Regions from separate parts of the Pseudomonas beijingensis genome, predicted to be linked through region 1. Evidence: predicted binding sites of a transcription regulator. Region 1 holds the regulator's gene; the other holds the start of a gene.
The links. Region 1 encodes sigma-54, which starts transcription at its own class of promoters, with help from an activator protein. Its sites were predicted from a motif close to ANTGGCATNNANNTTGCTNT; they were not measured.

Region 2: PSH84_RS13660 (CmpA/NrtA family ABC transporter substrate-binding protein) is a predicted target of sigma-54. The motif match lies at 1,455-1,474, and genes of this name have one in related genera.

What each region holds. Positions count from the first base shown of each region.
Region 1 covers NZ_CP117425.1:2,041,795-2,046,070, forward strand. The annotation lists partial or broken gene ptsN (PTS IIA-like nitrogen regulatory protein PtsN) at 1-436, opposite strand, end outside; gene hpf (ribosome hibernation-promoting factor, HPF/YfiA family) at 449-757, opposite strand; gene PSH84_RS09170 (RNA polymerase factor sigma-54) at 834-2,327, opposite strand; gene lptB (LPS export ABC transporter ATP-binding protein) at 2,492-3,217, opposite strand; gene lptA (lipopolysaccharide transport periplasmic protein LptA) at 3,217-3,765, opposite strand; gene lptC (LPS export ABC transporter periplasmic protein LptC) at 3,752-4,276, opposite strand, start outside.
Region 2 covers NZ_CP117425.1:3,014,335-3,018,610, reverse strand. The annotation lists gene rmf (ribosome modulation factor) at 1-58, shown strand, start outside; gene PSH84_RS13665 (quinone-dependent dihydroorotate dehydrogenase) at 347-1,366, opposite strand; gene PSH84_RS13660 (CmpA/NrtA family ABC transporter substrate-binding protein) at 1,599-2,810, shown strand; gene PSH84_RS13655 (ANTAR domain-containing response regulator) at 2,825-3,400, shown strand; gene PSH84_RS13650 (nitrate/nitrite transporter) at 3,852-4,276, shown strand, end outside.

The sequences.
Region 1 (4,276 bases):
CCTGGTACAAAGCTTCGTTACTCGGCGCGCTGCGCAGTTTTTCGCGCACTTCCTTGCGGTCCAGCATGCTGGCTATCTGGCGCAGCAGCTCAAGATGCGCATCGGTCGCCGCTTCCGGAACCAGCAATACAAACAGCAGGTCGACCGGAGCGCCGTCGATGGCGTCGAAATCTATGGGGGTATCAAGGTGCAACACGCGCTGATCGGCGCGGCACAACCCTTGAGACGGCAGTGAGGAATGGCGATGCCGTTGCCAAAACCGGTGGAACCGAGTTTTTCACGGGCAACCAGGGCCTCGAAGACGTCTTGCATTCCCAGATCCGGCACCTCGCGGTGGATCAGGTTGGCAATTTGTTCGAGGGCTTTCTTTTTTACTGCCGCCCGGCGCGTTCACTTGGGAACGGCCGGGGGTCAGGATGGTTTCTAGTCGGATCATGGATTGGGGGGGTTAACGACCGGTCGCGCCCTGGAGGAGGCTCTGGGTCTTTTCCTTATGCTTTTTGAGTTGGCGATCCAGCTTGTCGGTCAGCAGGTCAATCGCGGCATACATGTCTGTGTGCTCTGCGTTGGCAACCACTTCTCCGCCGGGGATATGCAGCGTGGCTTCGATTTTCTGCAGCAGCTTCTCGACGTTCATCGTGACTTGCACGTTGGTGATCTTGTCGAAATGCCTCTCCAATCGGTCGAGTTTTTCGCCGATGTAGGTGCGCAGGGGTTCGGTCACTTCCAGTTGGTGTCCACTGATGTTGACTTGCATACAGCTTCTCCTTCGTTGCCAGTGCATAAAGCGGCAGGCAGAAATGCCTGCCACTGGAACGCTGTGGCGTGGCCTGTTACATCAGCCGCTTGCGTTCGCTCGAAGGCGCGATCCCGAGGGATTCGCGGTACTTGGCGACGGTACGGCGGGCCACCTGAATGCCTTGTGCCTCCAGTAAACCAGCGATCTTGCTGTCACTCAACGGCTTTTTCTGATTTTCCGCGGCCACCAGTTTTTTGATGATCGCGCGGATGGCCGTGGACGAGCATTCGCCGCCTTCGGAGGTGCTGACATGGCTGGAGAAAAAGTATTTCAATTCATAGATGCCCCGGGGGGTATGCATGAATTTTTGGGTGGTCACCCGGGAAATCGTCGATTCGTGCATGCCCACCGCTTCGGCAATGTCATGCAGGACCAATGGTTTCATCGCTTCATCGCCGTACTCCAGGAAGCCGCGCTGGTGCTCGACGATCTGGGTGGCTACTTTCATCAGGGTTTCGTTGCGGCTTTGCAGGCTCTTGATGAACCAGCGGGCTTCCTGCAACTGGTTGCGCATGAAGGTGTTATCGGCGCTGGTGTCGGCGCGCTTGACGAAACCGGCGTACTGGGCATTGACCCGCAGCTTGGGCACCGACTCCTGGTTGAGCTCCACCAGCCAGCGATCGTTGTGCTTGCGCACGATCACGTCGGGGACCACGTACTCAGGCTCGGTGGATTCGATCTGCGAGCCGGGGCGCGGGTTGAGGCTCTGCACCAGCTCGATGACCTGGCGCAGTTCATCTTCCTTGAGCTTCATGCGACGCATCAATTGGCTGTAGTCGCGACCGCCCAGCAGGTCGATGTAATCGGTGACCAGTCGCTTGGCTTCGGCCAGCCATGGCGTCTTGGCGGATAACTGGCGCAATTGCAGCAACAGGCACTCGCCCAGGTTGCGGGCGCCGATGCCGGCCGGTTCGAATTGCTGGATGCGATGGAGAACGGCTTCGATCTCGTCCAGCTCGATGTCGAGCTCGGGGTCGAAGGCTTCGAGGATTTCTTCGAGGGTCTCGTCCAGGTAGCCCTGGTTGTTGATGCAATCGATCAGCGTCACGGCGATCAGGCGATCGGTGTCGGACATCGGCGCCAGGTTCAGTTGCCACAACAGGTGGCTTTGCAGGCTCTCACCGGCAGAGGTGCGGGTGGTGAAGTCCCACTCGTCGTCATCGCTGCTGGGCAGGTTGCTGGCGCTGGTCTGGTAGACATCTTCCCAGGCCGTGTCCACGGGCAGCTCGTTGGGAATGCGTTCGTTCCATTCGCCATCCTCGAGGTTGTCCACCGTCGGGGCGGCTTCCTGGTAGGACGGTTCCGGGATCTCGGTGTTGGGCTTCTGCTCGACGTTGTCGGCCAGCGGGTCTGTGTTATCGAAGTCGTCGCCTTCTTCCTGGCGTTCGAGCATCGGATTGGACTCCAGGGCCTCCTGGATTTCCTGTTGCAGGTCCAGGGTCGACAATTGGAGCAGGCGGATGGCCTGTTGCAGCTGCGGTGTCATCGTCAGCTGCTGGCCCATTCTCAAGACTAGCGATGGTTTCATGGCAGGGGCTTAACACCTTATTCGCCGGCGCACATGCGCCATCCACTACAGGGCGCCGGAGCGCCAAACTTAAGCAAATTATATGCCTGAAACTGAAGTGTTTGCCTAGAGCGTCGCCATAATAAAATTAAACGACGCCCGGGCAATTCGCCAGACACGTGTGCTTACAGGCGGAACTCATGGCCCAGGTACACTTCCTTGACCAGGTCATTGGCCAGGATCGCGGCGGAGTCACCTTCGGCGATCAATTGGCCGTCATTGACAATGTAGGCGGTTTCGCAGATGTCCAGGGTCTCGCGCACGTTGTGGTCGGTGATCAGCACACCGATACCCTTGGCCTTGAGGTGATGGATGATCTGCTTGATGTCGCCCACCGAAATCGGGTCCACGCCGGCGAACGGTTCGTCGAGCAGGATGAACTTCGGTGCGGTGGCCAGGGCGCGGGCGATTTCCACACGACGCCGTTCACCACCCGACAGGCTCATGCCCAGGTTGTCGCGAATGTGGCTGATGTGGAATTCCTGTAGCAGGCTTTCCAGTTCCTGGCGACGGCCGGCCTTGTCGAGTTCCTTGCGGGTCTCGAGGATCGCCATGATGTTGTCGGCTACCGACAGTTTGCGGAAGATCGACGCTTCTTGCGGCAAATAGCCGATACCTGCCTTCGCCCGGCCGTGCATCGGCTGGTGGCTGACATCCAGGTCGTCGATCAACACGCGCCCCTGATCGGCCTGGACCAGGCCGACGATCATGTAGAAGCAAGTGGTCTTGCCCGCGCCGTTAGGACCGAGCAGGCCAACGATCTGGCCGCTGTCGATGGACAGGCTGACATCACGCACTACTTGACGGCTCTTGTAGCTCTTGGCCAAGTGCTGAGCTTTCAGAGTTGCCATTACTGGGCCTTCTGCTCGTCGGTTTTCTTTTTCGGCTGGATCACCATGTCGATGCGCGGACGCGACTCGGTCACCTTGCTACCGGTGGCGCGACCGGCACTGGCCAGCTTCTTGACCGTGTCGTAGACGATTTTCTCGCCCTGGGTAACGTTGTTGTCCTTGTCGACGACCTTGGCGCGGTCGATCAGGACCACGCGATCCTGGGAGGCGTGGTACTGGATGGTCACCCCGTAGCCCTGGACGGGCTTAGTGTCGCCCACGGTTTGCATCTGCTCGAAATAGGCCAGGTTGCCCACCGAAGTCACCACATCGATATCGCCAGCTGGGGTGCGGGTGATGGTCACGGTGTTGCCGGTGACCTTCATCGAGCCCTGGGTGATGATCACGTCGCCTTTATAGGTGGCGACGCCATTCTTGTCGTCGAGTTGGGCGTCGTCGGCCTGGATGCGGATAGGCTGGTCGCGGTCGTTGGGAAGAGCCCAGGCGCTCGCGCTTCCCAGTGCTGCGCCCAGACTGAGCAAAATAGGGAGGGTTTTAGCGAGCTTCATACTGTCCTCTTACGTTCGATAGCAGGTGTATCCTGCTTTCCTTCAAATACGCTTTCATTCCCGTGCCGGTCGATACACCCCCGGCGCCGTCGATTCTAACGGGTTGCTCGGTCTGCGCATATTCTTGCTGTGGGAATACGGTCATGCGTGTGCTGGTGATGATGGTCGTGCGGTTTTTCTCGTCGGTTCGGGCAACGCGTACCGAGTCGATCAGTTCCACTTCGGTGCCGCCGGAATTGACTTCGGCGTGCTCGCTCTGCACATGCCACGGGAATTCGGTGCCGCGGAACATGTTCAGGTCCGGTTTGGTGACCAGCGTAATGTCAGTGGCCTTTACGTGGTCGACCTTGTCGGACGTCATCTCATATTGCACTTTGCCGTCGGGCAGGTACTGCAGGGTATGGGTGTTGGTCGCATACCAGTCGATCCGCTCCTCGACCTGGGGTGTAGTTTGGTCGAGAAACCGTTCGGGGCTGATGTTCCAATAGCCCACCGCGGCGAAAATCGCCGC
Region 2 (4,276 bases), 970 kb from region 1:
CGGTATGACCGGCACTGCGGGTATCCATAGACTCAACGAACTTCACGCCGTCGGCTGACACAGGGCTTAATACTCAAGAACTCGACAATTTGAAACCCATATCGATTTAACCACGCACGTCCCATCCGGGCGGCGGGCTACGGCCCAGGGGGCTCCTTCGAGGAGCCCTTTTTAATGCCTGGGTTATTAACTTGAGTTGCAACATGTTGTGGCGAGGCCCTGTGGGAGCAAGGCTTGCCCGCGATGAAGACAACGCGGTCTGTCTGGAACCGAGGCGACCTTATCGCGAGCAAGCTTTGCTCCCACAGAAAACCTGCTCGCCACAATAGAGCCGAGCACTCCTGAATCAACCCAACGCCGCAATCGCATCCACCGACTCACGAATCAACGCCGGCCCCTTGTAGATGAAGCCCGAGTAAACCTGCACCAGGCTCGCCCCGGCGGTGATCTTCTCGGCGGCATGCCTGCCTTCGGTAATCCCGCCCGCCGCGATGATCGGCAAGCGCCCCGCCAACTCAGCGGCCAGCACCTTCACGGTGTGGGTGCTCTTGTCACGCACGGGCGCGCCAGACAAACCGCCCGCCTCGTCACCGTGCTCCAGCCCTTCGACGCCTTCGCGCCCCAGGGTCGTGTTGGTGGCGATCACCGCGTCCATGCCCGTCTCGATCAGGGCCTGGGCCACCTGGCTGGTCTCTTCGTCGGTCATGTCCGGGGCGATCTTGATCGCCAGTGGCACATGCCGACCATGGGTCAAAGCCAGTTCCGCGCGACGCCGGGCCAGGTCGGCCAGTAGTTGCTTGAGGGAATCACCGAATTGCAGGCTGCGCAGCCCCGGGGTGTTGGGAGAGCTGACGTTGACGGTCACGTAGCTGGCGTGGGCGTAGACCTTGTCCAGGCAGATCAGGTAGTCGTCGACGGCGCGCTCCACCGGCGTGTCGAAGTTCTTGCCGATGTTGATGCCGAGCACGCCCTTGTATTTGGCCGCGGCCACGCGGGCCAGCAGGTTGTCGACGCCCAGGTTGTTGAAGCCCATGCGATTGATGATCGCCTCGGCTTGCGGCAGGCGGAAGAGCCGTGGCTTGGGGTTGCCCGGCTGCGGGCGCGGAGTGACGGTGCCGATTTCCACGAAACCGAAACCCAACTGGGCGAAGCCGTCGATGGCCGCGCCATTCTTGTCCAGGCCCGCCGCCAACCCGACCGGGTTGGGAAACTCCAGGCCCATGACCGTCACCGGCAATTTCACCGGCGCCTTGCACAGCAAACCGTTGAGGCCGAGGCGTCCGCCCGCGCCGATCAAGTCCAGGGACAGGTCGTGGGAAGTTTCCGGGGAGAGTTTGAACAGCAGTTCACGGGCCAGGGTGTACATGGGCGGCTTTGACTCGGGCGACGAAATGAGGCGGCGATTATAGCCGGGCAACGGCGGCTCAAGCGAGGCGCCCGCACAAAACGATAGCGCTGGCATATGCCTTGCACCCTTTTGGTCATCAGCGCCCATGCCAGCGACGGAATGAGTGCCACACTGTTTTAAGGGACAACGGCGTCGTCGTCCGGTCTCCTGAGCCCGGACACGGCGCTTTTTTATGCGGAAGGTGATACCGATGAATGAAGTTCCAGCCAACCCCCTGGCCTGGGTCAACGGCAGCGATGCCCCGGAAAAGAGCGCGATCAACCTCGGTTTCATGGCCTTGAGCGACTGTGCCCCGGTGGTGGTCGCTGCCACCCAGGGCTTCGCCCAACCCTACGGCCTGACCCTGAACCTCAAGCGCCAAGCGTCCTGGGCCAACCTGCGGGACAAACTGGTCAGCGGTGAAATCGATGCCGCCCACAGCCTGTATGGCCTGATCTATGCGGTGCATCTGGGCATCGGCGGCGTGGCACCGACCGACATGGCGGTGCTGATGGGGCTGAACCAGAACGGCCAGAGCATCAACCTGTCCCATGGCTTGCAGGCCCAAGGCGTGACCAGTCCTGAAGCACTGGAACGGCACGTGCACCAAACTCGCCCGAAACTGACCTTCGCCCAGACCTTCCCCACCGGCACCCACGCCATGTGGCTCTATTACTGGCTTGCAGCCCAGGGCATCCACCCCTTGTCGGACGTCGACAGTGTGGTGGTGCCGCCGCCGCAAATGATCGCGCACCTGCAAGCCGGGCGCATCGACGGGTTTTGTGTCGGCGAGCCGTGGTGCGCCAGCGCGGTGAAGCAGAACCTCGGTTTTACCCTTGCGACCACCCAGACCATCTGGCCCGACCACCCGGAAAAAGTCCTGGGCTGCACCCAGGCGTTCGTCGAGCAATACCCCAATACCGCCCGGGCCTTGGTGATGGCAATCCTCGAAGCCAGCCGCTTCATCGAACAGAGCAACGAAAACCGCCGCAGCACCGCGCAACTATTGAGTGCACCGGAATACCTCGACGCCCCGCTGGACTGCATCGAGCCGCGCCTGCTGGGGATCTATGCCGACGGCTTGGGCAACAGCTGGCAGGATCCCCACGCAATGCGCTTTCATGGCGGCGGCGAAGTGAACCTGCCGTACCTGTCCGACGGCATGTGGTTCATGACCCAGTTCCGTCGCTGGGGCCTGCTGCGTGAAGACCCGGATTACCTGGCCGTGGCCAGGGACGTCCAACAGCTCAAACTGTACCGTGAAGCCTGCGCTGCACTCGACATCGCGTCTGCGGACCAGGACATGCGCAGCAGCCAACTGATCGACGGCACCACCTGGGACGGCTCGGACCCGGCCGGGTACGCCCGCAGCTTCAAACTGCACGCCTTGAGCGATGCGGCTCCCCTTCTCGCCAGCCGCTGACAGGAGCCACGACCATGCTGCGTATCCTGCTGATCAACGACACCGCGAAAAAAGTCGGCCGCCTCAAGGCTGCCCTGATTGAGGCCGGCTTCGAAGTGATCGACGAATCCGGCCTGACCATCGACCTGCCGGCGCGCGTCGAAACGGTGCGTCCGGACGTGATCCTGATCGATACCGAGTCACCCGGACGCGATGTGATGGAACAAGTGGTGCTGGTCAGCCGCGACCAGCCACGACCGATCGTCATGTTTACCGACGAGCACGACCCCAATGTGATGCGCCAGGCGATCAAGTCGGGCGTCAGTGCCTACATCGTCGAAGGCATCCACGCTGCGCGCCTGCAACCGATCCTCGACGTGGCCATGGCCCGCTTCGAAAGCGACCAGGCCCTGCGTGCCCAACTCCTGGCCCGGGACCAGCAACTGGCCGAACGCAAGCGCATCGAACTGGCCAAGGGCATGCTGATGAAGATGAAGGAGTGCAACGAAGAACAGGCCTATACCCTGATGCGCCGCCAGGCCATGAGCCGCCAGCAGAAGCTGATCCAGGTGGCGGAGCAGATCATTGCCATGAACGAGTTGCTCGGCTGACAGCCTTGTAGCGCCTGGCCTGACGCCATCGCGAGCAAGCTCGCTCCCACAGGTCCTGTAGCCACTGGAGTTCCAATGTGGGAGCGGGCTTGCTCGCGAAAGCGGCTTTCCATTCAACATCGATGTCGACTGACCGGACGCCTTCGCGAGCAAGCCCGCTCCCACAGGTATTGTGCCCACTGAAGATCCATTGTGGGAGCGAGCTTGCTCGCGATAGCCCTCACGCCAATCCCTCCTGTTGGCACAGATCTCGCTTAAGCAATCCCACAGGTAACCAACGGCGGTTGCCCCACCTACGACAAAGACGTCGCACACCCACCTTGCCTCTCTGGCAATCCGGGTTGCGGCGTTTTTTTGTTTTGGCTCTTCGGAGCCGGTGGTGCGACCACAGACGGCGCACTGCTTCTGAGCACTGACTCATTTCTCGAGACTTTTACAGCTGAGGTGCGCGATGAATTCAAGCTTCTGGAAATCCGGCCACACCCCGACACTGTGCGCGGCCTTCCTCTATTTCGACCTGAGTTTCATGGTCTGGTACCTGCTCGGTCCACTGGCAGTGCAGATCTCCGCCGACCTGCACCTGACCACCCAGCAACGCGGCCTGATGGTCGCGACGCCGATCCTGGCCGGTGCCGTACTGCGTCTGTTCATGGGCTTGCTGGCCGATCGCATCTCGCCGAAAACCGCCGGCATGGTCGGCCAGGTGATTGTGATCGGTGCGTTGTTTTGCGCCTGGAAACTGGGCATCCACAGCTACGAACAAGCCCTGCTGCTCGGCCTGTTCCTGGGCGTGGCCGGCGCTTCGTTCGCCGTGGCCCTGCCGCTGGCTTCCCAGTGGTATCCGCCACAACACCAGGGCAAGGCCATGGGCATCGC